3 regions of the Paenibacillus sp. FSL H7-0756 genome follow, and region 1 is predicted to be linked to each of the others. Evidence: predicted binding sites of a transcription regulator. Region 1 holds the regulator's gene; each other region holds the start of a gene.

Region 1 (9,942 bases):
ACAACCCATGGCCAGGGAGCCGTGCAGATAAATCCCCGACAGATTATCCCCCAGCTCTTCCTTAAATAAATCCACCGCCTGATCCAAATATGCTAAAACTTCCAATTTATTCTTCCTCCTTGAGAGACATATATGCATGTTGGCGATAGCATTCGAAGTACACACTTCGTATATCAATTTGAGTATAATCATCGATGTATCTCAAACCATACATCTCCATTAAGCCACAGTTCCGCGTCTGCCACTAGTCCAAGAACGGTTCCAGAATATTTTCGACATGATGGATACAAAAAAACGGAAGAACAGATAATCTGTTCCCCCGCAATTTAGTTCTGCCGCTGAGTCCTTAGCTTAGCGGTTCGGCAGACTGTACCCCTCACCGATGGCGCTGCCATCCTTGAAGCGGTAGAAGTTGTAATAGAATCGCCCGTCTTTTTTGTAAAATAGCTGCCAGGCATATTCCCCGTTGTATACACCGGGCAGCAGCCGTTCGATCTTCACGTCCGGCAGCTGATCGGCTATGATTCCGCGCATTTTCTCCTCTGAGGTGCCTTTGCTCAGCTCTTCAGCATACAGGCCGTTGTCGCCACCGGCAGGCTTGCCCTCCAAGGTGAAACGGACCCACACCATCAGATCGGTCCCGGCTTCGTTTTTGCCGGTTAGCACCCAGTAGATCTCATTCTCATTCCAGACGGATTTCTGAGCCTTGGTTACCTCCGTTAGTCCGGCACGCGCCCGGGCCAGCTCCTTGGCCTCACTCCGCTCGTTCCACTGGTCCTTCATAATGTAGGCATAGAACTGGCTTAGTCCGAACAGAAGGAGCAGCACCACGGTAATCCCCAGCCAGATCCATTTTCTCCTCTTCTTCTTCACCACGCTGCTTCCTTTCCCGTTCCCCTGAATTACCGTTTAAGCAGGCTCTCGAACGTCTCCTGTGCTTTGCGGCGGATGGCTTCTTCATCAAGTGTCAGGCATTGTCCATGCTTCACAACCTGCTGGCCGTTCACCCATACATGCTCTACATCCTTGGCGCTGGCCGAATAGACGGCATGGGAGAGCAGATCGGTATGCGGGAGCATATGCGGCTGGTCAATATCAAGTGCGATGAAGTCGGCCTTCATCCCTGCTGCAAGCCGTCCTACCCCGCTCAGGAAAATAGACTGTGCCCCGTACTCCGTGGCCATCAGAAGCGCCTCAGGAGCCGGTACGGCTGTAGGATCACCGCTTACGCCCTTATGGATCAGAGCCGCCAGCCTCATCTCTTCAAACATATCCAGATTGTTGTTGCTTGCTGCACTGTCTGTACCCAAAGAGACCTTAACCCCGGCTCGCAGCAGCTCAGGAACACGCGCAACACCGCTCGCCAGCTTCAGGTTACTGCCTGGGTTATGCGACACACCAACGTTATGGCGGGCCAGAATTCCAATCTCCTCATCGTTCAGATGAACGCCGTGGGCAATGAGCGAAGGACGGGTGAACATGCCGAGCTTCTCCAGATGCGCGACCGGACGAAGACCGTAGTCGGCCACGTTCTGCTCCACTTCATGGCGCGTCTCGGACATATGGGTATGCATCGGCAGATCCAGATCATGCGCAGCCTGCACAAACTTCATGAAAAACTCTGGAGGACAGGTATACGGGGCATGCGGCGAGAGCATGGTCGTAATTCTGCCGTCAGCCTTGCCATGCCAGTTACGGGCAAAAGCAACGGCCTCAGCGAGCTTCGCTTGCTGTACCTCTGCCGGACACAGCCCAATCACGCCGCGCATCAGCACCGCCCGAATACCGGATTGCTCCGTCACTTCCGCTACCCGGTCCATATGATCATACATATCGAGGAAGGTGGTTGTGCCGCCCTTCAGCATTTCCAGTACGGACAATGAGGTTCCCCAATATACATCATCACCAGTGAATTTCTCTTCCATCGGCCACATCTTTTCCTGCAGCCACGTCTGAAGCACCATATCGTCGCCGTATCCGCGCAGCAGTGACATGGCAGTATGTCCATGGGTGTTGACCAGACCAGGCATAAACAGCAGACGGCTGCCGTCTACGACCTGAGCGCCATCGTCCACTACCGGCTCAGCTTCACCTATGTAAGTAATCAGATCATTCTCAAGGGTCATATACCCGCTTAGAACCGGCTTATCGCTGCCCGGAACCAGAAAGTGCCCGTTCTTGATTATCGTGATCTTACTGCTCATCTTCAGTTTCATCCTTTCCATCATGCAAATAATAGGCCAGGCTCTGCAGATCTGTGGTGAAATCTGCGGCATGAATCCGGATATTGGCAGGCGTCTTGAGAATAACCGGTGCGAAGTTCAGAATCGCCTCGATGCCGGAGTCCACAAGAATATCAGCTACATTCTGGGCTTCGCTGTCAGGTACGGTAATAATCCCGATCCGGATGCCCTGCGAGCGGATGGTGCTGCTTAGCTCCTCCATCGGCTGCACAACCAGCGAGTTGATCTGCTGGCCCACCTTTGGCGGGTAAGCATCGAAGATCGCAGTAATCTTCATCGTATCCTTCAAGTAAGCGTTGTAGTTAGATAAGGCATGACCGAGATTACCGGCTCCAACCAGTGCAACATTAATTTGCTGGTCAAGCTTCAGGATATGGCGGATCTTCTCAATCAGATAGGATACATCATAGCCGATGCCCTTCCGGCCGAAGTCACCGAAATAAGCCAAATCCTTACGGATCTGGGCGGGATTCAGATCAAGCTTCTGGCCCAGCTCCTGAGAAGAGACTGTGGAGATTTCACGTTTTTGGAGATCGTTCAGGAAACGCAGGTACACTGGGAGCCTGCGCACGACGGCCTCCGATATTTTATCCGATTTCATGTATTCTCCTCCTTAAAAGTTGTGTTAGACCCGTACAATTATAGCAACCGTGCCCCCCGCCTGCCGGACCGGCAGGACAGGGCGGGAACGGCTCTTCAGGTGAATCATGACTTATTAATAATAGCAATAGCAGATGAATTAGGAAACCCCGCCGTCATCCAGCCATTCGGCAATTCTCGGGACCATCTGCTCAGTGAGCATATGCTCCATCTTGGGACCGGGGAGTGAATACAGGAAGTACTTTCCGTAATACGATTCAATGACTCTGGTATCATACACAATTACGATGCCCCGGTCCTGCGCCGTGCGGACCAGCCGCCCGAAGCCCTGCTTGAAGCGGATGACAGCCTGCGGCACGGACAGCTTCATGAACGGGTTCTTCTTCTGTGCCTGAAGCAGCTCCGACTTCGCTTCTGCCAGCGGGTGATTCGGCGGCTGGAACGGCAGTCTGACAATCGCCAGGCAGGTCAATGCTTCTCCCGGAATATCCACCCCTTCCCAGAAACTGCTGGTACCCAGCAGGACCGAAGCGGGGCTGTCCTGGAAGCGGCGGATCAGCTTGCTTCGGCTGCCGCCCTCCACACCCTGTCCGAGCACCGCGATATCCTGAGAGGCAAGTGCTTCCTTCAGGGGGTCATACACCTGCCGCAGCATCTTGTAGGAGGTGAACAGCACCAGCATCCGGCCCCTTGTAGTTACAGCAGTCTCGGCAAGGGAATGTACAAGCGTGTCCACAAACCGGGCATCCCCTATACTTCCCTTGACGCTCGGGAAGTCGCGGGGAATGACCAGGAGCGCCTGCTCACGGTACTTGAACGGCGAAGGAAGCAGCGCAGTCATCAGACGCCCCTGCTCCGCAGCTTCACCAAGGCCCAGATTATCGATCATGAACTGGAAGGACTTATCCACGGATAAGGTGGCCGAGGTCAGGACAATACTTTTCTTCTTGTCGAAGAACAGCTCCCTGAGCTGGGTACTGACATCTACAGGAACGGCATACATTTGCAGCGACTTACCTTTATAATTACCGCTTCCCTCCAGCCAATACACGATATTCTCATCGTTCAGGCTCATGAAGAAGCGGATTTGCTCTCTGATGGATGCCAGATCCTTGAATAAGCCGCCGATATCAGTCACAAGACTGTCCGAGGAGGATTGGCTGTCCGTGTCCCGCATCTCACTGAGCATTTTGTCACCCTTACGGATGATGTCGCTTAGACTGAGGTTCAGTGTATTCTCAAGGGCAGCCAACTCCTCCCAATCCTTCGGCTTCTTGCCCGGCTGCAGGCGCGCCACCAGCTGGCCTGCTTCACCGGCCCCGGCATCGCTGCGCTCGGGCAGCAGGCTGAAGAGCCGGTCGCTGAGCGCATCCCAGGATTCCTTCACCGTCAGCAGATCGGGATAGATCCGGTCGATCACGCCGCTCCATTCGGAAGCCTGCTCACTGCCCGAAGACTGCAGACTCTGCCGGAGAGCAGGCAGCTGCCCGCTCCGGCTATCCTTGTAGAGACGGGTGAGGGTATGGGCAAATGTGAAATATTTCATCTGCATGCCAAGATGCTTGCCGGCAATATCCTCCAAATGATGGGCTTCATCAATAACAAGATGGTCGTAAGCCGGAAGAAGCTGATGTCCGGCTTTGACATCTGCGAACAGCTTGGAGTGATTGGTGACCACCACATCGGAGATCCCGGCTTCATGCTTAGCACGGTGGTAATAGCATTTGCGGAACCAGGGACAGGCGCGTCCCAGGCAGGAGTCGGTATCGCTGGCTACAGTCTCCCAGAAATCCCCGCCCCGTCCGCTTAAGTTAAGCTCCTCATCATCGCCGGTCGTCGTCTGGGTCAGCCAGACAAGCATCTGTGCAGCGGTGAGTGCTTCTTCCCTTGGACTCGTAAAATCCTTTTTGTTCATTCTATGCTCGAACTTGCGCAGACACAAATAGTGCCCTCTTCCCTTAAAGATGGAGGCCTTGAACGGGAACGGCACAACGCTGGTTAAGAGCGGGATATCCCGCTCACGCAGCTGGTCCTGAAGGTTGATGGTATGGGTGCTGACCATCACCTTCTGGTCACTTTTCACACTATGGTAGATGGCCGGAAGCAGGTAGCCCAGCGACTTGCCGGTGCCAGTTCCCGCTTCAATCAGCAGATGCTTGTCCTGCTCAAGCGCTGTAATGACCTCATGGATCATCAGCTCCTGGGCTTCACGGCTCTCATATTGGGGAAGAGCGGCCTTCAGCCGCAGCGTCACCTCATCCATATACTCTTCAAAGGTAATATTCTCCAGCGGGTTGACGCTTCCTTCCTCCCGCGGCGAAGCCAGCTCCGCCCAGTCCCCCACCGCCAGCGCAAGCTGGCGGTAGAAGCTAAGCTCCCCTTCCGGCTGAAAGGTCTCCATCTCCCGTTCCCGCAGCAGACCGTCGAAGTACCAGGCCAAATCACTGTCTTCGTCCGCGAACAGCTCATTCAGCCGCTGAATGGTCAGCAGCGGCAGACTGTGCAGCTCTTCCAGACATTTGAGCAGCACAATAGCCGTGGCAAGTGCATCACTGTCCGCCTGATGCGGACGGTCATGCGTAATGCCGAAGTGGCTGCTTACCGCGCCTAACTGATACGTGCTCAGCGAGGGAAAGCATATTTTGAGAAAATCAATCGTATCCAGAATCCGCCCCTGAAACGGCAGATAGCCGCAGCGGTCCAGCGCATTCTGCAAAAAATGAAAATCAAACGCTACATTGTGTCCGACAAGAACGACATCATCCAGCAGCGGCACCAGCTCCATCATCATCTCATCAAGCTCCGGCGCATCCTGTACATCACTGTCTGTAATTCCGGTCAGGCCCGTAATAAAAGGAGGAATTGGCGCTCCGGGCTTGACGTAGGAACCATACACCCGGGAGATCGTCCCGTCTTCTTCTATAATGGCAAGGCCAACCTGGATGATCTCTCCCACAGATTGGGTTCCCGTAGTTTCAAAATCAAGCACGGCAAATTTCATTATAAGTTCTATTCCCTTTCACTTGAGACTCTTTATCAGCATAACAGAAGTTACGAAAAAAGGCGATGCACACCCCGGGAAACGGGGCACATCGCCTAAAGAAACCGAGGATAAAGTTATAAAAGCGAAACCAGCTGATGGCCAAACTCCAGCTTCCCGCCCCGTCTGCGGCATACCTCCAGATTCACATTCGGCTCCGGCAGATCCGGGTCATGCAGTAGCGACAGGCTGAACAGCTCGCTGGCTTCATTGAAGCGTTCCTGGGAAGCCCGGATACAGCCCAGCGCATTATAGATCATCGCCTTCAGCTTCACCTCACGGATCAGGCCCAGCATGTGGTTCAGATGTCCCCAGGCGGTGTCGCCTTCACCTTCCTGGAGGTAAGCCATGGCCAGATACAGGCGGGCAGCGAGGCTGTCCGGATACTTAGCCGTAACCTCCCTGAACTGTTCAATGCACTTGCGGTACATCAGCAGCTTGTAATAGCCCTGGCCCCTGACAAAAGCATCCATCCCAAGCTCGGGCGCTTCCTCTTCCGGCAATTCCTCTGGCGGAGTCTGGAAATCGGCCTGTTCCCGGAACTCGCTCAGCTTCTCGGCGAAGAGCAGCCACTCATCCATTACATTATCACTGATTCGGTGGAGCATATTATACTTGGATAAAAGATCGCTTCGGCGGGCACCCTCCGCAGTAGGATAGTCGGCTTTGATCTCCTGGAGCATCTTGTTCATCTCAGCAAATAAATGTTGAAACACCGGACATCCCACCCTTACTGATAATGAAGTCAGCTTAAGCTTGCCTAAGTTCATTATCAGCAAGTACAGGGGTCTTCATCCCTGCCATTGATTACATGGCTCAAAGCGCGGACTTCAGGCAATTGTAGCGTGAATCTCGTGATCCGCCAGCTTCACCGGCTTGTTGCCAGCATCAACGAACACTACAGTCGGCTTGTGGGCCGCCAGCTCCTCGGAGGACATGACAGCGTAGGAAATTATAATCACGGTATCGCCAGGCTGAACCAGACGCGCCGCCGCCCCGTTCAGACAAATGACGCCGCTGCCGCGCGGACCTGGAATGACATAAGTCTCCAGACGGGAACCGTTATTATTATCCACGATCTGCACCTTCTCATTCTCCAGCAGATCAGCGGCTTCCATCAGATCCTCATCAATGGTAATGCTGCCCACATAATTAAGATTGGCTTCAGTAACCGTTGCCCGGTGGATCTTGGATTTCATCATATGTCTAAACAAGAGCGTGTGCCTCCTTAGGAATAAATACATTATTATCAATCAGGCGGGTTCTGCCGAACTTCACAGCCAGAGCCATTATAACCTCTCCGCCCGCATCCGTCAGCCTGTTGCCGCCTTCCAGCTCTTCCAGATCAGGGAAGGTTAGAATTTCCGCATAATCAATCACTGCGAGCGGGGATTCAGAAATGACCGAGACCAGCAGGGCCCGCGCTTCATCTACCGTACAAATGCTGCCCTCTTCCATAGCCTGACGCACTTCGCGCAGGGAACGCGATAATACCAGTGCCTGTCTGCGCTCCTCGCTGCTCAGATAGACATTACGGGAGCTAAGCGCCAGCCCGTCTTCCTCGCGCACAATAGGACAGGCGATGATGTCCACGTTCATGTTAAGATCAGACACCATCCGGCGGAGAACAGCTACCTGCTGGGCATCCTTCAGTCCGAAGAAGGCGTAATCCGGCTGCACGATATGGAACAGCTTGCTGACCACAGTAGTCACTCCGTCAAAATGTCCCGGACGCGAAGCGCCGCAGAGCTGCGACGTAAGCGAGGAGACCGATACGCCTGTACGGATCGGCTGCGGATACATCTCTTCAACACTGGGGATGAACACCAGGTCCGCGCCTTCACGTTCAGCCAGCTCCAGATCGCGCTGTTCATCCCGCGGATAGGAAGCAAAATCCTCATTCGGGCCAAACTGCAGCGGATTGACGAAAATACTCATCACCACCGTGCCGCTCTTCTCCCCTGCCTTACGCAACAGGCTGGCATGTCCTTCGTGCAGATATCCCATGGTGGGCACAAAACCAACCGGGCCATGGCCCCCTTGACGCATATATTCAAGCGCTTCGCGCAGTTCAGCAATCGTTCGGATGACTCTCATGTTATTTCGCTCCTTTGCCGGCATTGCCGTATAAAGATTCCAGAACCGTCTCGTCCGCGCTGAACACATGCTCTTCCGCAGGGAACGAGCGGTCCTTCACTTCCTGAACATAGCTGGTGATGCCTTCACGGATCAGGGAGCCGACATCGGCGTAGGTTTTGACGAATTTTTTCTCCCGGTAAGGGGAGGCATACCGCAGTACGTCATGGAACACCAGAACCTGTCCGTCACAGTAGCGTCCTGCACCGATACCGATGGTCGGTATACTGACCGCCTTGGAGATCGCCTCCGCCACCTCTTCTGTCACCAGCTCCAGCACAATGCCGAAGGCCCCAGCGGCTTCCAGCGCCTTCGCTTCGTCCATCAGCCGCTGTGCATCCTTGGCATCCTTACCCTGAATCCGGTAGCCGCCGATCATATTAACCGACTGCGGGGTCAGGCCGATATGGCCGAGCACCGGAACTCCGGCAGCGACAACAGCGGATACTGCGGAGCAGATTTCGAGGCCGCCTTCCATTTTGATCGCATGGGCCTGGCCTTCCTGCATCAGTCTGCGCACACCGCGCAAGGTCTCATCCACGCTTCCGTGATAGGTCATGAACGGCATATCTGCCACTATAAAAGTATTAGGCGCCCCGCGCTTCACCGACCGGGTATGGTAGACCATATCCTCTATGGTAACCGGCAGCGTGGTGTCATAACCAAGCACAACATTTCCCAGAGAATCACCGACCAGAATCAGATCAATGCCGGCTTCTTCCGCCAGCAGGGCTGAAGGGTAGTCATAAGCGGTCAGCATGCTCAGGGGAACACCGTCCGTTTTCATTTTTTTCATCTTGATAATATTCAGTGCGTGTTTGTCTGCCATGTCGCTCTCATTCCCCTTTTCCATAAAATACGCGGGTATCCGCGCAAACAAAAAAACCTTTTAGCATGGTCCGCTAAAAAGGTCCGAAGGGCAAAAAAGAGTCACTCGCGATCGTCCCTTCTGTCTCGGTCCTTACGGCTCAGAGCAGAATCCAACGTAACCGTTACATCCAGTTATGAAGGTACATCCGGTAAAACAAAGAAAACAATTACGTGAGTACAGCTCGCCATGCGATGCCGCCTCATGAGCACAGTATACCAAAAAAACACAAAAATAAACACCTTAAAATATGACATGGCCGCCCTCGTGGTCGTGAGGAGCGGCCTTGATGGCATTCTAACAAGGTAAAGTACAAAGCTGCGTTCATAGCTAAAAAGAGAGATAAGTGTATTATGTACAAATAACAACAGTGAAGCGGAAGACTTTCCTCTCAGGAGTTCGTGTAACGAAACCCTATCATTCCCAAAAATCTAACGGACCGAAGAGACCTTATTCCCGCGATAACGCCCCTTTTTGCAGCGTAACGGACTCAGGAGATCTTATCATCTTTCTGAAAGACGTTTTGGGGCTGAATTGCAGGGGATAAGGTCCTTGCGGTCCGTTAATCGCCCAAGTGACGGCTTTCTTTATGCATAAGAGCACCTCAGTCCGTTATGCTAAGCCAAACGCCCTTAAAGAACACCCCCCGCTTGGAAAAGATGTAAATTGAAGGGGAATTGTGTCTGCTCCACTAACTTTAATCTGATGAGATACTAGTTAAATCTGACGCTCTACTAGATCATCTCAATTTCGCCGGACAGTACGCTCACTACCTCACCGGATTCGTTACGCAGCAGCAGCCCGCCGTTGTCGTTCAGACCTACAGCAGTAGCCTCGGTGCGGCCTTGGGGAGTATTCACGCATACCTGACGCCCCAGTGTTACCGACATCGACTCCCACAGCTCCTTCACGGGCTGAAAGCCGTGTTCCAGATAGACAAGATACAAATATTCGAGTTCCTCCAGCACAGCTTCCGCAAGCCTCGTACGGTCTACAGGAATGCCGCCGCCTTCGATCAGCAGCGATGTACCAATCCCGCGCAGCTCCTCCGGGTA
Region 2 (9,942 bases), on a different contig from region 1:
ATCCGTTCGGCAATCCCCTCGAAGCCGCGGCCCCGTTCCGGTGTAATCTGTACCTCGATCAGTGCCGTCACCCGTTCATCATCGACTTTGTCCCAATTGACAACCGTCGCGTATTTCACAATGACGTGGTCCTGCTCCATTTCAGCAATAACAGTCTTCACATCTTCTTCCTCCGCACCAAGCAGGGTCGCCATTAAAGCAGTCGAGCTTCGCGCGTCCTCCTTGAGCAGTTCCAGCACTTTCCTCTTCAATTCATTCATTCTTAGGGCCTCCTGCAAAAAAGAGTTTAGTATTAATATGACATGAAAAGTACCGTTCTGCAAACAAAATAACCCCGCCGGGGCGGGGCTATCTGGATACATTCCCTTTGTATTTTCTCCTGCATGGCCGGGTAAGCGCTCTAATGCTTCACAGGGCCACCGCCAGGGTTACATATAATAGGAACCGTTATGATGCTGCTGGACGTTCGGCTGATGCTGCGAAACGTTCGAGTTCTGGTTATAGGCTCCAGCCCCGCCTGTTTTCTCACGCACGAACTGCTGCAGCTTCTGCTGGGTCTGCTGGGCACTCTGAATCTGCTTGTCCACATCCTGGCGCAGCGCTTTGCCCGGAGGAGTATACATGTTCATTTGCGACATTTGCATGTACAGCTCACCCTGAATTCTGAGGGTATCCATAGTCAAATCATTGAATACCCGTCTGACGGCGGGACAATTCGATTCTGTAGCTGCTGTGGTGTACTCGCGGACTGTCCGCTTCAAATCGGCCAAAATCGTGTAGAGTAAATCTTCATCCGCCATAAACGGCGTTCCATTCTGTGCGTACACAGTAAAACCTCCTTCAAAGTTTGTGGGTACTGCCTGTTATTGCGGCTGCGATGGTGCGTATTGCTGATGCTGATGGAGCAGCTGGACCAGCATATCCATGTGATGGGTATGACTCTGAATCTGCTGGATGCAGATCCCCTGTACGGTTGAATTCTGAGTGGTTCCGGCTGTAGCCGCTAGCTGCTTAATCAGCAAATCCTCATTGGAAATGGAATCGGAAATGTATTCCAATTCTTTTCCGCTAAGTGCCTGCATTTGGTTAGATTGCATGTTCGGTAATCCCTCCTTCTGGTTGTTCAAGCGTTCCTTAGTATGCTTCCGGAGGAGGCTGTTTATGTGCCGGAAGGCACATTCAGCAAGCTCACACTTAATGAATAATCCTTAGGGTCTTGACGCATGAGACTCTGCAATAGCGCAAATAATACTACTCTGAATGACACAAAGGAGCGAACAGATCTATGAAACTCGTCAGCGGGCAACTGCCCTGGGAACACACACTGCCTGAGCCTCCGGTATATCCGGTGCTGGAAGAAGATATTAACTGCGACTGTCTCATTGTTGGCGGCGGGATGGGCGGAGCGATGATGTCCTACCGCATGTCCCTCAGTGGAGCAGATACTGTTCTTATCGATAAAAGAACGGTCGGCACCGGAAGCTCCCACGCCAATACGGGCCTGCTGCAAATCGCCAATGACAAATCACTGACTGCCTGTATGAATACCTTCGGGGAAGAGAATGGCGTGCTGTTCTACAGACTCTGCCAGCAAGGCATGCGTGCGATTCTTGAGCTGCCCGGCAAGCTGGATATCGATCCGCAGATTATTGAGCGCAGCAGTCTGCTGTATGCCAGTACGCCGGAAGATGTTGCTATGCTGAAGCTGGAGAATGAGAATCTGGTGAAGCACGGCTTCGATTCGGAATTCTGGGAGGAGGAGAAGATCCGTGCCCATTATGCCTTCTCCAAGCCAGGTGCGCTATATTCCAAAGGAGATGCGGAGACGAATCCGCTGCGCACCGTACACAGCCTGATTCATAAAGCGCACTCCGGCGGAGTCCGGGTCTATGAGCATACCGAAGCCCTTCATTATGAGTACAATGAAGACGGCGTGATCTGTCATACCGGGCAAGGGCGGATTTTTGCCAAGAAGGTTGTCTTTGCTATGGGGTACGAGACCCAAGAGATGAAGAAGGACCGGGGAGCAGAGCTGATCAACACCTATGCCATTATGACCGGGCCTCTGCCCCAACTTCCGAAATGGCATGAGCAGAGTCTGCTCTGGGAAACGGCCCGGCCTTATCTGTATTTCCGGACGACTCCGGAAGGCCGGATTATTGCCGGCGGCAAGGATGAGCAGCTTACCAGCGTGGAGCGGCGTGAGGTTAGGGTTCTCTCCCAGTGTGAGCGTCTGGTCGAGGAGGTTACAGCCCTGTTCCCGGAACTGCAAGGAATCAAGGCTGAATATTCCTGGGGAGCGGTCTTCGGCTCCACCCATGACGGGCTGCCTTATATGGGACCGCACCCTGAGTTCCCGCACTGCTACTTCATTGAAGGCTATGGAGGGAACGGCACGGTCTACAGTATGATTGCCGCCGAGCTGCTTGCAGATACGCTGGCCGGCAAGAGCCGCCCGGAGCTGGAGCTATTCTCGCTGACACGGTCGCCGAAGCCTGCGCCCTCCCCGGCGATACTGTCTTAAGGGCAGCTGGTTCAGGGAGACTGCGGCATCAGAGAGAGCTGCAACATAGAAAGGGATGCCCGCATAGCCTGATGGCTGCGGAGCATCCCTTTTTGTGATTGAACACTTATGGTAATTAACGATATATAGAAGAAGAATAGCTTATTGCGCTTTTACAAATTCAGCCGACTTGATCCCTGCCTGCCGTCCGAAGATAATAATCTCGGCTACCGAGTTACCGCCGATGCGGTTCTCGCCGTGCAGCCCGCCGACCACTTCTCCTGCCGCGAACAGACCCGTAATCGCCTTGCCGTCTTTGTTCAAGACCTCAGTGTTGGTGTTGATCACCACTCCGCCCATCGTATAGTGAATCCCAGGGCCGATCTGAATCGCATAATACGGAGCACCGGACAGATCATTATCCATACCGGTAGTTCTGCCGAACTCGGCATCCGACTTACTCTTCACCGCACTGTTCCATGTATCCACGGTAGTTTTAAGTGCAGCGGCCGGAACCTTCATCTGATCCGCCAGTGCCTCAATGGTATCTGCGGTCTTGACGACACCCATCTTGATGTATTGATCTACCGCCTTGACACGGGATTTCACTCCGGCGTCGAACACGAGATAAGCGGATTTCTCAGGAAGTGTATTAATGGAAGCCGTCACCTTGTCACGGGTATCCATCTCATTGCCGAAGCGCTTGCCTTCAGCAGATACAAGAATAGCTCCTTCGCCCCGGACCGCTTCACCGATCAGGTAGGATTTCTCCTGCTGTACGGTCGGGTGAACCTGAATCTGATCCAGGTCGACTGTAGTTCCGCCAACCTTCTCAATCATAGCAATGCCGTCGCCGGTGCTGCCAATCTGGTTGGTCGTTACCAGTCCTTGCAGATCCGGGCGAACCTTGGCAATCAGCTCTTTGTTGGCACCGAAACCGCCGGTAGTTACAATAACTGCTGCTGCGCTGATCGTTTTGTCATCGGCCTGGTTGAACAGCACCTTCACGCCGTTCACCTTACCATCCTGTACCGTAAGCTCCTTCACATCCGCATTGACGAACAGCGGAATGCCCTGCTCCTGAACATTGCGGACAAGTCCGGCTACAAGATATTGTCCCACGGCCGAGCCGTCCTCCGGACGATGGGTACGCTTCTCCTTCATACCGCCGGTAATTGTAATATTGTTCAAGCGGATTCCGATGGAATCGAGCCAGTCAATGGCACCTGCGGATTGATCCACGAAGAAGTGCAGCAGCTCCTTATTGTTCGTATCATGTCCGCCCTTAAGGGTCTCTTCATAGAATAGTTCGTTGCTGTCTTCGATGCCCTGCTCCTTCTGGAACTTGGTCTGCGAGGCATTCATCCCCGAGGAGGATTTAGTAGTATTGCCGCCGGCTACCGGCATTTTCTCTAAGATGACCGGGTTCATGCCGGCCGCTTTGGCTTCCAGCGCAGCAGACATTCCCGCACCGCCTGCGCCGACGATGACGATATCATATTTATCTTTTAACTGATCGTACGGAGTATAGCTCGCTTCGGATGCTCCCGACACGGCCTCTGCCTTCTCTGTTGGTGCAGTGGTTGCTGCCGGCTCTGTAGCCGTGCTGCCCGCTTCCTTGCTCTCATTCTTGCTGTTGCCCGCATTGTTGTTTCCGCAGCCTGCAATCACCAGCATCACGGAGAGAATGAGGATAAGCGCCGCTGTTAATCTCTTATTCATGTGAGTTGTGCCCCCTTGTGCATATTTTCACAATTATCATAGCGCCAAAGAAGCGGTTTGTGGAACCTTCCGTAAGTTATTAAAGAGTTTTGTAACTAAAGTAAGCAGGCGTATGGACCCTAAATGTTCACACGCCCTCCTCCTCTTTCACCTCATAAGGCACATCCACGATAAAATGCGCTCCCGACCCACAGCCGGCGGCAAGCTCAAGATGACCCCCAAGTTTGTCTACACTTTTCTTCACCAGATATAGGCCAATTCCCCGCTGTTCACCCTTGGACGAGTAGCCCTGAACGAAGATCTTCTCCCCCAGGCCCGCCGGAATTCCCGGACCATTGTCGCTTACCTCGCATAGCAGCCGCCCCTCTTCATATTGAAAAGCAAGCTCCACCCGCTTCACAGGTTGCTCACGGAGCTCCCCCAGCGCCTCCAGGGCATTATCCAGCAGATTGCCGGCGATCGTAATCAGCTCATGAATCACCTGCGGATCAGCCGGCTCCGGCAAATAGCTGTCTCCGGTCAGCAGCAGCTCCATCCCCGCTTCGCGTGCCCGGCTCAGCTTCCCCAGCAGAAATCCCGCCATCACCGGGTCCTTGATCTGTCTCGTGATCGACCCGATCTCCTTCTGGTAATTGCTTACCGTTCCCAGAATATATTGCTGCAGCTCATCATACAGGCCCATATGGGTCATGCCCATAATGACATGCAGCTTGTTCATGAACTCGTGGGCACCGGAGCGCAGCGCTTCTGCATAGACCGAGACTCCCGACAGCTTCTCCGCCAGCACAGCCAGCTCGGTCTCATCCCGGAAGGTGGCAATCGCGCCAACAATGTTACCGTTCACCCGGACTGGCAGGCTGTTCACTAATAAAGAGCTGTCTCCCAGCTCCAGCTCCTGGTCCTGTATTCCCTCTCCCTCAGCCAATACCCGCTCCAGACCCAGCTCCGGCCAAAACTCGGCAATCTGCCGGTTCATCGCGCTCCCGCCAATCCCCGCTGCCCTCAGAAGCCGCTGCGCCTCCATATTAAGGATGGTAATCCGCGCCTGCTGATCTACGGCAATAATTCCCTCGCGCGTGGATTCCAGCATCGCACTGCGTTCCTGGAGCAGCTTGGAGATGTCCTCCGGCTCCATCCCGAACACCATCCGCTTGATCTGGGCCGCCAGAATGAATGCTCCTCCCGCTCCAAGCAAGGCTCCCGAGACCAGAATCGCAATAATCGTCCACTCATTCAGCAGGACCAGCCGCTCGACCCGCTCCAGGGACAGACCCGCAATGACCACACCCACCTGATGTCCCCGGTTGTTATAGACCGGCACGAAGCCGCGCAATGATCTGCCGAGCGGCCCTGCCCCTTCGGAGATGCTCTCCCCTCCGCGCAGCGATATCTCCTGGCCGCCTCCCGCAAAGGGCAGTCCGACCAGCGAGGCATCCGGATGGGAATAGCGGATACCCTTCATATCTGTCACTACCACGAACATAATATCATTGCGGCGGGCGATCCTTGAGGTGTAGTCCTGAATCTCCTTGCTGTTGCCTTCACTAAGCCCCTCCGAGACCAGCGGAATCAGGGCGATAGTACGGGCAATCGTAATCGCCTTATCCTCCAGCGCCTGCCGGGTCTGTGGAATAATCTGATTCCGGAAAATAAAATATAAAATCAGCAATACCAGCAGGACAACGGCAGACACCATGACGGCAATCATTGTGCGCAGACTGTAGTTTTTTTTCCTGGCCACTGGTGCGAAGACCTCCCTTCATGTCCCATGTTCCTATACCATTCGAACTATATTAGTTGAATCAGAATTTGTAAAGCTACTCCCGAGGATCGCTTCTTAGGGGATGAAACAATGAAGCAAGCCCAGCCGTTCTGCCGGAGACAGGAGGGCTGGGCTTGCTCGGGTGATATGACCACAACTCTTTTATAAGCAATTGAATGATAGCTTACTGCTTCTTGGCCTGTTCCAGCGCCTGGGTCACCGCTTCAATAATCCCGCCGCTGGAGCCGGAAGCCCCGGAGAGGGCGTCTACGCCTTCTGTGGTTTGCTTTTCAATAATTTCAGGAATCGTATTCTCTACAGCCGCATCGATCATCGCCTGCGTCTCCTTATGCTCCTGTACGGTAATGGCGCCGATCTTCTCATCCTTGATTTCTACCGCCACTTTAATATCACTCTTGACCCCTTTGCCTGTTCCATCATAGGTCCCGTCCACATACTTGCCGGAAGATGAAGAGCATCCCGCCGTAAGGACTGTTGCAGCCGCAAGGGCAGAGAACAGCAAGGTTTTTGTCCACTTGTGCATGAGTAATTCCTCCCTCTGAAAGTTCCTATTGCTTAAGTGCCTTCACAGCTTCATCTGCTGCAATCCGCCCGAAGGTAGTGATGTCTGCCAGTGCATTACCGCCCAGACGGTTCGCGCCGTGTACCCCGCCGGTTACTTCGCCCGCAGCATACAGCCCGGCAATGACCTGATCCTTGGTATCCAGCACCTGAGCCTGAGTGTTAATCGCTACGCCGCCCATGGTATGGTGGATTCCCGGTGTTACCTGAATTGCATAATATTTTCCCTTTTCAAAAGACAGCTCAAGATCCGGCCGTTCAAACTCTGTATCCTTACCGGAAGCAACGAAGCCATTATACGTATTCAGTGTATCCGCCAGTGCTTTGCCGTCTACACCGATCTGTGCCGCCAATTCTTCAGGTGTTGCCGCTTCTTTGACCAGATCCATTCCAAAGTAAACCTCGGTTGCCTTCAGGTTCGCACGCAGCGCATCATTGAAGATCAGGTAAGCTACCTTGCCGGACTGGGCCAGAATATTCTGGGACACGACATCGCGGGTCAGCAGTTCATTGGTGAATCGTTTGCCTTCGCTATTGACCAGAATTGCACCGTCTCCGCGTACACCTTCCGTGATCAGCACGCCTTGATTCGGAATGGTGGTCGGGTGAATCTGAATCTCTTTCATGTCTACCAGCTTGGCGCCGATCTTCTCTGCCATCGTTGTACCATCGCCGGTTGCGCCCGGTTGGTTAGTGGTGGAGAACCCTTCCAGCTTCGGCTGGTAGCCCTTGATCATCTCCATGTTGGCTCCGAAACCGCCGGCGGCCAGAATCACAGATTTGGCATTGATCGTGTACTCCTTGCCTTCCTTGTCGGTCACCTTCACTCCGGTAACTACACCCTCATCATTCTTGACGATCTCTTTGGCTGTCGTCTGCATTCTTACGTCAATCTTCTCATCCTGCAGCTTCTTCTTCAGCGCAACGACGATGAAATTTCCGGCCGCCTCGCCGCCCTTCGGACGGTGAATCCGGTTCACGCTTGCCCCGCCTGCGCGTCCCACTTCAGACAGCTCGGCTCCATTCTCCTTCAGCCACTCCACGGAAGCCGCTGCACCGTTCGTAAGCGTTCTGACCAGATCCGGGTTATTGAGATTCTTGCCGCCCTTCATGGTATCCTCGAAATGCAGCTCCGGACTGTCTTTGATGCCAGCCGCTGCCTGATAGGGTGTTCCTGCCGCATTCAGCCCGCCTTCCGCGCGGACGGTGTTGCCGCCAAGCATCGGCATTTTCTCTATCAGAATGACCTTGGCTCCCTGGCTATGTGCTTCAAGTGCTGCGGTCATCCCCGCTCCGCCGCCGCCGATAATTACAATGTCCGTAGACTCCCCTTTGGTGCTGTTACAGGCAGGCAATACCACCAGACTTGCCAGCAACAACCCCTTGCCCAGCAGACTTCCCCATCTCTTTCTGTTCATTCTGTTCTCCTCCAATTGTCATTGTGCATATTTTCACAATCATCATAACCTGAAGGAGCCCCGACTAGAATATTTAGTAATTAAAGAAATGATAAAGTAAATAAAGGTAGTGAATTTGCTTGAATGTGGTTATAGATTTATAATTGGAGCTTATACAACCGTATCACTAGGAGGAGCAGAAACTATGGAAAAAAGCGAAAAATATTGGCTGGCCGGTGCTGTTCTGGCAGCAGCCGGTGTCTCCCTGATGAGCTACACCGCAAGCCGCTATACTTCATTCAAAAGAGTAGTTGCCCGAACCATCCGTCTGGAAGATATCGCTGCACTGGAAATTACCCGCCTGTCTTCTGTTCCCGGTGAACAGAAGGATATTGTGATCACCGATCCGGAAGCAATTAAGCGGATCTACGATGATTTCTCTGGTGTCCGCCTGATGAAATCCGCCCGCAATGTCAATACAGACAACAAGTACAGCTATTACCTTACCATCGTGCAGGCCGACCGGAAGCAGCGGTTCGACATTATTTTGAAGGGCAAGCATCACATGATTATCTACGACAATGACATGAACAACCCGCACCTGGTAGCCTATAAAATCATTAACGAGTTCAGTCCGCTGGCTCTGCAGCAGGCCTTCGATTGATTCTGCGCACGCTTATGTATGGCATAGCTTAATAACCTTCACAGCTATTGTGACGGCTATATGGAGTCATGGAACGCCTGGGACAGCCTTGGGACAACCGTGACTCCGTTTTATTTAGAGAACGCTCATAGATATTTACGGATAAGTTCATGCCCTTCAGGCCTCACCTTATACATATACACCGGCCTGCCTACCGCACCATAGCTAAGCTCCATCTCCAGAATACCTGCCTCCGTCAGAAAAGCCAGATATTTGCGGACTGAGATCCGCGAGATGGGCGCATGGCTGCTGATATCCTCCGTGGAGAATACCGGGCTCTCCAGCCGGTTAATCGTGCTCCAGATGCTCTCCAGTGTGCCTTCGGCAAGTCCTTTAGGCAGCGGCAGGGCAGCGTTCTTCTCCTCTTCCGTCCCGAGCGAATGCCGCAGCAGCTTATCCAGCTGCTCCTGGCTGAGATGCTCCTTGTGCATCAGCTTATAATCTTCACGATACGCCGACAAGGCCGCCTGAAACCGGGCAAACTCGAACGGCTTGATCAAATAATCCACAGCCCCGTTCTGCAGCGCCTTGCGGATGCTGGCATTGTCGCTGGCGGCGGAGATCACGATGATGTCCACCTTGCTCCCCTGCTCCCGCAGAGCAGAGAGCAGCTGCAGCCCGCTGACACGCGGCATATATATATCCAGCAGCACCAGATCGACCTGCTCCTTCTCCAGCATCGTCATTGCCTCATCCCCTGTCGCCGCCCAGCCCGCATACTCAAAGCCCGCAACCTGCTCCAGATAATGCCGGTTAAACTTCGCCACCATCGGGTCATCCTCTACGATCAACACTCTAATGTTCATGGGTTCTCCTTGTCTTTTGTGCAATTACAGTATATTGATTGAACTAATGATTTTAGGTTAGGGTTTGGCCGTGACTCCAGAGAAGTTTTGGACTTCCGGCCGCTGTTGTCCCCAGATTTCTTGATTTTATACGCTCTTAGAGGTAGAAATCCGGTGACAAAGGCGGTCGCTACCGCTCCTCCAGTTCCAAAATTCCCCTCCGCCACTTCCCCTTAACTTAAATTTCTAAACTTGCCTAAACATTAATAACTTTCACTTTTCTAGCCCCTAAAATGAAAACTATAAGAATTTTACTTAAGTATCCCTAAAGTTCTTTGAATAGCATCCTCCACATAGTACGGGGTCTCCTTCGGCAGCAGATCCGTGCTGAACTTCCCGGATTGTATAGCCTCTCTGGTATCGATTACAAGCTCAGTAATATCATTGATTTCTACTATCCATTCGTGGATGTATTTATGCACCATATC
Region 3 (9,942 bases), on a different contig from region 1:
TACACCGGTACCTGCTGAAGCTGCTGGCGTAAAGGTTGGGGAAGTTAAGCAGTATGAGCAAATCGCGATTTCCGACTGGAAAGATGATCAAACCATTGTCGTGTCCAAGGCGAACGATAAGCTTGGGCCGATCGGCTCGGGAGAGCTGAAAGGTTCCTATCCGCAGAGCCTGTATTTCTTCCACCTGGATAGCGGCGAATACGAATTGATTACAGAGAAGGCGAACATGATGCTGGGGGATGCTAAGCTGTCCGCCGACCAGTTATTTCTGCTCTATAGTGAATTCTCCTTGGGTGACCCTGCCTACAATGTGATGGATCTGGGTTCCAAAAAGACCTTCACCATCAAGGGCGATGCCATTGCGGGGGCAATGGGGGCCGAGTGGGCGGATAAGGATACGGTAGTCGGTCCGGCATACAGCGGCGGTGCTTATACAGCCACTACTTCCATGAAGATTGCGCCGGTGGAGGGACTGGGCGGGGAGAGCCTGAGTGTTGTAAGACAAATCAAGGATAAGATCTATTACACCAGTAATTCGAAGGACTCGCTGCAAACACTGGACCTGAAAACTAAGGTGAAGGCTGACTTGAATATTCCGGGTACCAGCAGTGTAATCCCTTCACCGGACGAAGAACAAATGCTGATCCTGCAGTATAAGGAGAATACCCAGGCGCTGCTGCTGAGCGGCACTGACGGTAAGAATCCGCGGACCCTGGTGGAAGGGGCCGAGCTTGGGGCCGTCTCCTGGTCTCCAGACCAACGTCTGGTCGCCTATAGTGTAACTATTGAGGAGAAGGGTATAACGAAGAATACCTTATATGCCTACGATCTGTCTTCTGACAAGTCCGTTCAGATTGCGGAGAGCAACGGGACGATGACCACCTCATGGAGCCCCTCAGGCAAGCAGCTTGCGTATACGGAGCGGGATGACAGCGGCAGCAGCAGCAGCATAGTTCAGCTAAAGTAGAACCTCATCATGAGGGCAATTTTTAAAATCCAAAAAAAGCGGTCCGTACCGGTAAATCTACCGGATACGGACCGCTTTTTTTAAAATATAAGAATTTATATGTTGCACACGATAAATTATCCTTCTATTTCTCGCTGAAACGGTGCCGTCCTTTAAAAGGACGGCAAAGCCGTTTCCACTTGTAGATTACTAGAAGGAGCATAACGCCCCTCTGCTTCTTACAGGCTAAGCATACCAGCCCCATACGAAGATGAACAGGGTGCCGAAGATCGTGACCAGAGCCACGAACATGGCGTATGCGATGTTGATATACAATTCTTTTTTGGAATCGGCCGATTCTCCGATGTGCATGAACACAAACAGCTGCAAGGAGGCCTGTATGAGCGCTGTAACCAGCAGTACAACCATATTGGCACTGGAGGACAGGTCTCCGTAAATAACGATCAGTGCAGCGGCAGAGAGGACCAGAGAGGCTACATAACCCATCACATGCTTAATTGGGAATAGTTGCTTCATCATGTCACATCAGTCCTTTCAGGTAGACGAAGCTGAAGATAAAGATCCAGACCACGTCTAAGAAGTGCCAGAACAAGGAGAAGATGAACGTTTTGTTAGCGGTAGCGGGCGTAATGCCGCGCTTCCACAACTGAATCATAATGCCAATTCCCCACAGCAGACCGAAGCTGACGTGAAGACCATGCGTTCCCAGCAGGATGAACAGACTGGAGAGGAAACCGCTGGTCTGCAGCGTAGCTCCTTCATGCACATAAGTGAAGAACTCGTCGATTTCGATACCGACAAAAGCCAGACCCATCACCAGCGTAATCGCCATGAAGACCATCATGGCTTTCTTGTAGCCATGCCGCATGGCATGGACAGCCAGACCGATGGTGAAGGAGCTTGACAGCAGGAGGAAGGTCTCCATCAGCACCGGGCCGATCTCGAACAGCTCGCTGCCGCTAGGTCCGCTGGCATAGCGGTTAACCATTACGAAATATACTGTGAACAGCGTAGCGAAGAGAGGGATCTCGGCTCCGAGAAAGACCCAGAAGCCGAAGATCTTGTTACTGTTCTCTTCCGTTGAATATTCGAGCGGCTTGGACGCATCTATTTTCATACAGTCTCACCCCGCATCAGTTTCTTTTCTGTAGCTGCAATCTCTTCTACAGGAATGTAGTAGCCCTGGTCCTTATCGAAGGACATGAAGGCCAGCACGACCAGGATTCCAATCCCGGAGACAATCGCCGGAATCCACATGCTGAATACCAGGAAGAAGCCAAGGAAGAAGAAGACTACACCGAGTATGAACGGCTTGCCGGTATTGCTTGGCATATGAATCTTGGTGTATTTAGTATCTGTATACAGCGGAATATTCTCGTGCTTCGCAGACCATAGAGCATCGCGCGTCTCAACCTTAGGCACAATGGCGAAGTTGTAGAGCGGGATCGGACTGTGCGTAGCCCATTCCAGTGTCCGGCCATCCCAAGGATCGTTGGTTGTATCTCTTGGCATATAGCGGGTACTCCAGTAAATATTGTAGACCAGGATCACGAAGCCGATGGCGAGCCCGACGGCCCCGACGAAGCTCAGCATATTGAGCGGACCGAAGCCTGATTCCTCCGAGTACGTATACATACGCCGCGTCATTCCCATCAGACCCAGGAAGAACAGCGGGAAGAAGGTTACGTTAAAGGAAATGATGATCCACCAGAAGGCATGCTTGCCCAGCCGTTCATTCAGGCGGAAGCCGAACACTTTAGGGAACCAGTAGTGGAACCCGGCGATGACAGCGAACACAGCACCCGGAATCAGCACGTAGTGGAAATGCGCAACCAGGAACATCGTGTTGTGATACTGGTAATCGGCGCTGGCCATCGCCAGCATGACACCCGTTACCCCGCCGATCGTAAAGATCGGGATAAAGGCCAGCGTGTACAGCATCGGGGTCGTGAAGGTAATCCTGCCCTTTCGCAGGGTGAATAGCCAGTTGAATATTTTGACCCCGGTAGGTACTGCTATGGCCATCGTTGTTATCGAGAAGAAGCTGTTGACCATGGCACCTTGACCCATCGTATAGAAATGGTGCGCCCATACGAGGAAGGACAGGAGCGAGATGATCAGCATACTGAATACCATGGAGGTATAGCCGTACAGGTTCTTCTTTGAGAAGGTGGCGATAATCTCACTATAAATACCGAACGCCGGAAGGATTACGATATAGACCTCCGGATGTCCCCAGACCCAGAACAGGTTGGCCCAGAGCATATCCATCCCGCCGTTGGCCATCGTGAAGAACTGGGAGCCGAAGAGGCGGTCGAACATCATCATGGCCAGCGCTACGGTAAGAACCGGGAAGGCAAAGACGATAATAACGTTGGTGATCAGTACGGACCAGGTGAACATCGGCATCTTCATCAGCGTCATGCCTGGTGCGCGCATCTTAAGAATCGTTACGATAAAGTTAACCCCGGTGATCAGCGTACCGATACCGGATATTTGCAGAGCCAGAGAGTAGTAGTTGTTCCCTACGGTCGGGCTGAATTCAAGACTCGCCAGCGGGAAATATGCTGACCAGCCCGCATCCGGCGATCCGCCGATGACGAAGGAAATGTTCAGCAGCATGGCGCCCATGAAGAAGAGCCAGAAGCTGACAGCGTTCAAACGCGGGAAGGCAACGTCCCGTGCACCGATCTGCAGCGGAATGATTACGTTCATCAGACCGATGATGAACGGCATGGCCATGAAGAGAATCATGATCAGACCATGGGTGGTGAAGACCTCATTGTAATGCTGCGCATCGAGGAATTTCATTTCCGGCGCAGCCGTCTGCAGACGCATCATCATCGCATCTACACCGCCGCGGAACAGCATCAGCAGCGCCGCGAGGATGTACATGATCCCGATTTTTTTGTGGTCAACCGTGGTCAGCCATTCGCGCCACAGATAGCCCCATTTCTTGAAATAGGTAAGCCCTACGAGAATCCCGATGGTTGCCAGTGCAATACTGATCATGGCCCCGTATATCAAGGGTTCGCCGTGAACCTTAAATTTGTCTAAATCCATTAGGGTAGCTCCTTTCAGTGTGTTGCATTAAGCTCTTCAGAGAGCTAGTGTCCTTCGTGTGTGCTTTCATCCACAGGGGAGCTTGGCAGCGGCTGATCGACTTCCGGATCAGGCTTGCTGTCGAATTCCGTTCCGCTGGACGGCTCGGGAGACGGATGGATTTCCTTGTTATCCTGATGCTCCGGATTGCCGTTGTCCATATCCATCTCCTTGCCGCCGCCGCTCATATGCTCGCCGTGGTCTCCAGGAGGCGGGCTGAACTCCAGATGGGTGGAGGAATACGTTTTGCGTCCGAGGTAATCCGTGGCCAGCAGGCCCTTGAATTCTTCCTCAGTCAGCTTAGGCGCAGTTTCCTTCACTTCCTTCACCCAGTCCTCGTAACCCTTGTTACTCAGGACAAGTGCTTCGAATTCCATGTGAGCGAAGCCTTTACCGCTGAAGTTGGCATTCTTTCCGATATAAGAGCCTTCTGTATCAGCGGAGAGATGAAGCGTTGTCAGCATGTCGCTCATGGCGTACTTTTGCCCGGCAAGCTGTGGAATCCAGAGACTGGTAATGGTGCCGAATGAGTACATTCTGAATTCTACCGCACGATGCACCGGCATATTTACGTAGTTAACGGTCTCGATCCCTTCCTCAGGGTAGCTGAAATGCCATTTCCAGTTGGAAGAGGAAGCATAGATGACCAGCGGAGTCTGATCTTGATAGTCCGCAGCCACATTCTCTACTTCGTTAGTCGTCTTAACGGTAACAACGGACAGGAAGGCTACGATGATTATCGGGATGATAATCCAGATGGCCTCCAGTACCTTGTTGCCTTCCTCATGTTCAGGGATGTAGCCCTCATTACTCTTCTTCGCACGATATTTCACCAGTACAAAGATATACAGAATGTAGACAACAGCCAGAACCCCGAGCATCACAAGAATAGAGAGCAAGATGGTGTCAGATAACGTCCTCGCAGACGGCCCCTTCGGGTTCAAAACAGCGATTGAGCTGCATCCCGGCAGGAGAAGGATCAGGCTTAGAAACAAAGCGTATAACGGTCCCTTTTTCTTCATATAGAACTCCTTCCTTCAATACTACTTTTCATTCGCCGTTCATTAACGGGAGTACATTGATCTGTATCTATAGTAAGAACTACTTACCCATAATGCAAAATACATATTTTGTATAAATATATAAAATAGACCTTAAAAATGGCGAACAAGTTAAATATGTGTGAGCAATTTGTTACAAGTACATAAGGGTATGATAAAGATCACAGTAGTGGCGCGCTTTAGCTAATTTTAAGGTTGTTCAATTTTTGTTCAAAATTCCGATATTGTTATTAATTTTGTCACAATTATTCTGGGCCAAAAACCGCTGATTTAACCGTATAACACCTGCTGTGACAGCATTCGACGAGAATTGCGTGCTTTCTGAAAATAATGGCGAACCCTCATTTATCATTGCATAAGGGTAACAATTTTTTAGCTTCCGGTTACAATCTCTCAAATTACGTTAAAAGTATATATGATAAAGTGATAGACAAATATACATAGATTGGAGACTGCTGCTGTGCGCATCAAGAAAATTCTGCTCTTATTCATGTCTTTATTCCTAATTATGGGGCTTGTGCAGGTCCCGGCTAACGCCAAAGCTACTAGCACTACACTTAAACTCGGAGTCAACGATAAATTAAGTGCGATTGAAGCTGTCTCTGTGAAAGGCACCTATTATGTACCGCTGCGTGCACTTGCGGATGAGCTGAAATGGACCCTTACCGGCCTGACGAACGGGATTCACGTAGCCGGCGGGACGGGTTCGCTTACCCTGCTGAGCAAGGACGGAGGTGCGGTGCTGAAGGACGGCACAACCGTGCCTATGGGCACTTTTGTGCAGGACGGCAAACTCATGGCTCCGCTGAAGGTCAGCGGGTACCTCGGGTATAGCATTTCCTATGCGGGAGATAAATATTTACTTCGTGTGAAGGACGGCTCGGCGCAGCTTACTGATGCAGCGTTTACCGATAAATATGCTGCCGACCTGAAGCCGAAGGCTCCGGTGGCTCCAACGACTCCTGCCACTCCGGTCACTCCCGGTGAGCCGGGCAAACCGGGCCGGACCGTATATCTGACCTTCGACGACGGCCCGTCGGCAACAACTGGCGAACTGCTGGATATCCTGCACAAATATGACGTACAGGCGACCTTCTTCATGCTGGGGAACAATATGAACCAGCATCCCGCCCAGGTGAAGCGGATTGCCAAGGAAGGCTATGGCTTAGCTCTGCATGGTGTGACCCACCGCCAGGAGAAGTTCTATGCTTCCCCGGCAGCGGCGCTTGCCGAGATGTCAGGGGCCAATGCAACGCTGAAGAAGCTGACCGGAGTCAGCACTACTCTGATCCGTACGCCATACGGAAGCAAGCCGTATTTCACCAAGTCCTTCCGCGATAAAGTCCTGACGCAGGGCTATCATCTCTGGGACTGGAATGTGGATTCCTATGACTGGAAATACAAACAGAACAGCGACAGAATCTATAACACCGTGATGGATCAGGTGAACAAGCTGAAGGCGTCCAAGACCAATCCGGTCATTCTGATGCATGATCAGAAGGCAACACTCAAGGTGCTGCCGCGTATTCTGGAGAAGCTGAAGAAGGATGGCTATACCTTCAAGCTCATTACGAAGGATATGGAGCCGCTTAATTTCTGGAAGGATAAACGCTGATTACTGCGATAGCAACAGCAAAGAGCAAGCCCGGGAGACAATCTGTTCCCGAAGGCTTGCTCTTTTTTGCGAAAAAATGTATAGAAAACGCTGCTGTTACTTGTACAGATATTGCACCAGCATATGAACCAGCTCTGACTTCAGCCGGTCCACAGCGATCCGCTGCGGCGAGAAGGAGATGAAGTCCACAATCGCGCTCACAGACTCGAACACAATGATTGATGCAGCCTCCGTATCTTCCGTCTTCAGTTCATCCTGTCCCATCTGAAGATAGGTCAGCGTCTTAAGACGGCCGGCCTCGTACTGGGCATCCATCAGCTGCTTGATGGCCTCATCGCTGTGATACATAATGTTCAGATCCTTGTGATACCCGATAAAAGCTTTATGCGCGAGCAGAAGCGTGTCTATCAGATGCAGGATCAGGTCCGTGCGCTCAATCGTATTGAAATTAATCTCGGCCATCGACCGCTCGACCTCAGTCATCAGCTCATCTCCGTACATGTGGAGCACTTCAATGAACACGGCTCTTTTATCCACGAAATAGGAGTAGAAGCTCCCGGTCGACACCCCGGCCGCAGCTGCAATCTCCTTCGTGTTCGTCTGATGGAAACCCTTGTCTGAGAACAATTGCATTGCGGCCCGGATAATGGCTTCCTTCGTTCGTATACTTCGCTCCTGCTGCGGAGTTCTAATCTTGTCCTCTGTTTCACTCATATCGTAAGGTCCCCCTCATAGTACAAATTGTAGTGGAGCGGTTTTACGCTGTCAATAAAAGCTGAACTCAAGTTCATTTTCTGATTGACAAATATGAACTGTGGTTCATATAATCTGAATATGAACTCTATTTCATATTTCAGGAGATGAACAAGATGGGGATTGGAATGCGCAGAGCTTTATCCTTTACGGCGATTGTGCTGGGCTTTTTCATGGCGCTGCTGGATACGACCATTATTAATATTGCCCTGCCGGAGATGACCCGCCAGTTCGGGGGGAGTGTGTCGCAGGTATCCTGGGTGATGAACGGCTATAACCTGGCATTCGCCGTATTCATCCTGACTGCCTCGCGTCTGGCCGATCAGTTCGGACGGAAGAAGGTGTTTATCATTGGCGTGGGGCTGTTCACACTGAGCTCCCTGCTGGCCGGACTCTCCACTTCCCTTGGCATGCTGATTCTGTTCAGGATCATTCAAGGCTTGGCGGGCGCCATTATTGTGCCGGTTACCATTCCGCTAAGCACCACTACCTTCCCCAAAGAAATGCACGGGCTGATTATAGGCATCTGGGGGGCCGTCTCGGGAGTGGCTGCAGCAAGCGGTCCGGCACTTGGCGGAATACTGACACAGAAGCTGAGCTGGGAGTGGATTTTTTTTGTGAACGTACCGCTTGGGCTGCTAAGTATAGGGCTGACGGCTTTGTTCATTCAGGAGTCACGGGATGATTCAGCAGGGCGGTCCATAGACTATGGCGGAATGCTGGGGATTACAGGAGGGATGTTCTGCATTACATATGCTCTGATTAAAGTGCAGGATTACGGCTGGAGCTCACGTATGTTCCTGGGGCTGATGGCTGCGGGGGTGTTGTTTTTGGTGTTCTTTTTTCTTACGCAGTCTAAGGGGAAGGAGCCGATGCTGCCCCTGTCCCTGCTGAAGATCAGGGCCTTCAACAGTACCTCGGTATCGATGATCGTGCTTGGGGCGGCGCTGATGAATATTTCGCTGCTGACCTCCTTTTATCTGACCCGGGTGATGGGGGTACCGGAGCTGAAGGCAGGGCTGGTCCTCTCAACTATGGCTTTAGGCTCCATCGCCAGCTCGGCTGTATCCGGGCCGCTGTCTGCGAAATACGGCAGCAGTCTGTTCGCCGCAGCGGGAATGGTGCTGATTGGCGGTGCCACCTATTCCATGAGCGGACTAGAGGCCGATTCTACGCTGGGTGCGGTGATGCTCCGGCTTGCAGTGACCGGCTTCGGCGTGGGGCTCTCGATGGCGCCTGTGATGTCATCGGCGATCCGGGTCGTTCCTGAAGATAAGGTAGGTATAGCCTCTGGGGTGACGAATATGGCGAAGGCGCTGGGGAGTGTGCTTGGTGTGGCCATCATCGTCACTGTGCTCCAGCATAATACAACCCAAGAGCTGAGTGCGGCGAACTCCGCAAGCACTAAGGCAGGGACCGTGGCAATAAGGCAGCAGCAGGCGGCTGTGGATGCGTTCAGTCAGACCTATAAGTTCGCAGGCTGCCTGCTGCTCCCGGGTATAGGCGCTGCCCTGTTCAGCGATGAACGCAGACAGCGGCGTAGCAGCAGCGTTCATGTTCAATAGAACAGTCCCGCTAAGCAATCATAACCCCCCATCTGTCCATAGCAGGCAGGCGGGGGTTATTTGCGTGATACGTTAAAACTAGACAAAGTAAAAGTTAATGATTGACATTAACCTTCAACTGTATTAATAATAGTAGTACAGTTAATACACTATGATACAGTAGCCGGAGTATCAGATGAAAGGAGGACTGTCATGTTCGAGTTGGATGTACGCAGCCGCAAGCCGATCTATGAGCAGCTGACCGACAAGGTCAAAGAGATGATTATGCACGGGATTCTGCGGGCGGATGAACAGCTGCCTTCGGTAAGAGCGTTATCCTCACAGCTCACGGTGAACCCCAATACGATCCAAAAGGCTTACCGGGAGCTGGAGCGTGAGGGATATATCTATTCGCTGCAGGGCAAGGGCAACTTTGTAGCCGCCATGCAGCAGGAGCACAACGAGAGCAAGCGGGCAGAGCTGAAGACAGAGCTGCTGCGGCTGATGGCGGAGGCGGTCTATCTCGGATTTACGGAGAGCGAGATCAGTGCCTTGTACCGCCAGTCGCTGGATCAGAGAAGAGAGGGGAACAGCCATGATTGAGATACGCGGGGTCAACAAGATTTTTCAGGGGGATAAGGCGGTTGACAATCTGTCGCTGACTGTACATAAAGGCGCTATTTACGGATTGCTGGGATCTAACGGGGCAGGCAAAACCACGCTTCTTAAGATGCTTGCCGGGATTTACAGTCCTGATGCAGGCACGGTCAAGCTTGGCGGACAGCCAGTCTACGAGTCGCCGGAAGTGAAGCGCAGAATGATCTTCATGCAGGACAGCCCGTACTTCTTCCCCCAGGCGACCATCCGGAGTATGGCAGCCTTCTACAAGTCCATCTACCC

What was found. Region 1 encodes Rex, which represses fermentation and respiration genes when NADH is low (regulators of the CRP and FNR family bind a similar motif). Its sites were predicted from a motif close to TTGTGAAATATTTCACAA; they were not measured.
Region 2: the regulator Rex is predicted to act here: its motif matches at 8,009-8,026, upstream of NST04_RS31635 (flavocytochrome c).
Region 3: the regulator Rex is predicted to act here: its motif matches at 5,358-5,375, upstream of qoxA (cytochrome aa3 quinol oxidase subunit II).

What each region holds. Positions count from the first base shown of each region.
Region 1 is NZ_JBBOVT010000001.1:3,581,258-3,591,199, reverse strand. It holds gene NST04_RS15750 (aminoglycoside adenylyltransferase domain-containing protein) at 1-105, opposite strand, end outside; gene NST04_RS15745 (cell wall elongation regulator TseB-like domain-containing protein) at 352-873, opposite strand; gene NST04_RS15740 (amidohydrolase) at 903-2,204, opposite strand; gene NST04_RS15735 (redox-sensing transcriptional repressor Rex) at 2,194-2,844, opposite strand; gene dinG (ATP-dependent DNA helicase DinG) at 2,983-5,844, opposite strand; gene NST04_RS15725 (tetratricopeptide repeat protein) at 5,961-6,599, opposite strand; gene panD (aspartate 1-decarboxylase) at 6,714-7,097, opposite strand; gene panC (pantoate--beta-alanine ligase) at 7,090-7,980, opposite strand; gene panB (3-methyl-2-oxobutanoate hydroxymethyltransferase) at 7,982-8,848, opposite strand; gene NST04_RS15705 (biotin--[acetyl-CoA-carboxylase] ligase) at 9,622-9,942, opposite strand, start outside.
Region 2 is NZ_JBBOVT010000003.1:1,310,298-1,320,239, reverse strand. It holds gene NST04_RS31670 (Lrp/AsnC family transcriptional regulator) at 1-260, opposite strand, end outside; gene NST04_RS31665 (spore coat protein) at 429-827, opposite strand; gene NST04_RS31660 (hypothetical protein) at 864-1,097, opposite strand; gene NST04_RS31655 (NAD(P)/FAD-dependent oxidoreductase) at 1,286-2,524, shown strand; gene NST04_RS31650 (flavocytochrome c) at 2,666-4,225, opposite strand; gene dcuS (DcuS/MalK family sensor histidine kinase) at 4,353-5,966, opposite strand; gene NST04_RS31640 (FMN-binding protein) at 6,172-6,531, opposite strand; gene NST04_RS31635 (flavocytochrome c) at 6,557-7,987, opposite strand; gene NST04_RS31630 (hypothetical protein) at 8,172-8,630, shown strand; gene NST04_RS31625 (response regulator) at 8,756-9,475, opposite strand; gene NST04_RS31620 (DUF4291 domain-containing protein) at 9,766-9,942, opposite strand, start outside.
Region 3 is NZ_JBBOVT010000003.1:312,482-322,423, forward strand. It holds gene NST04_RS27230 (hypothetical protein) at 1-967, shown strand, start outside; gene qoxD (cytochrome aa3 quinol oxidase subunit IV) at 1,193-1,486, opposite strand; gene qoxC (cytochrome aa3 quinol oxidase subunit III) at 1,488-2,084, opposite strand; gene qoxB (cytochrome aa3 quinol oxidase subunit I) at 2,081-4,030, opposite strand; gene qoxA (cytochrome aa3 quinol oxidase subunit II) at 4,075-5,091, opposite strand; gene NST04_RS27255 (polysaccharide deacetylase family protein) at 5,591-6,745, shown strand; gene NST04_RS27260 (TetR/AcrR family transcriptional regulator) at 6,842-7,459, opposite strand; gene NST04_RS27265 (MFS transporter) at 7,615-9,063, shown strand; gene NST04_RS27270 (GntR family transcriptional regulator) at 9,256-9,645, shown strand; gene NST04_RS27275 (ABC transporter ATP-binding protein) at 9,638-9,942, shown strand, end outside.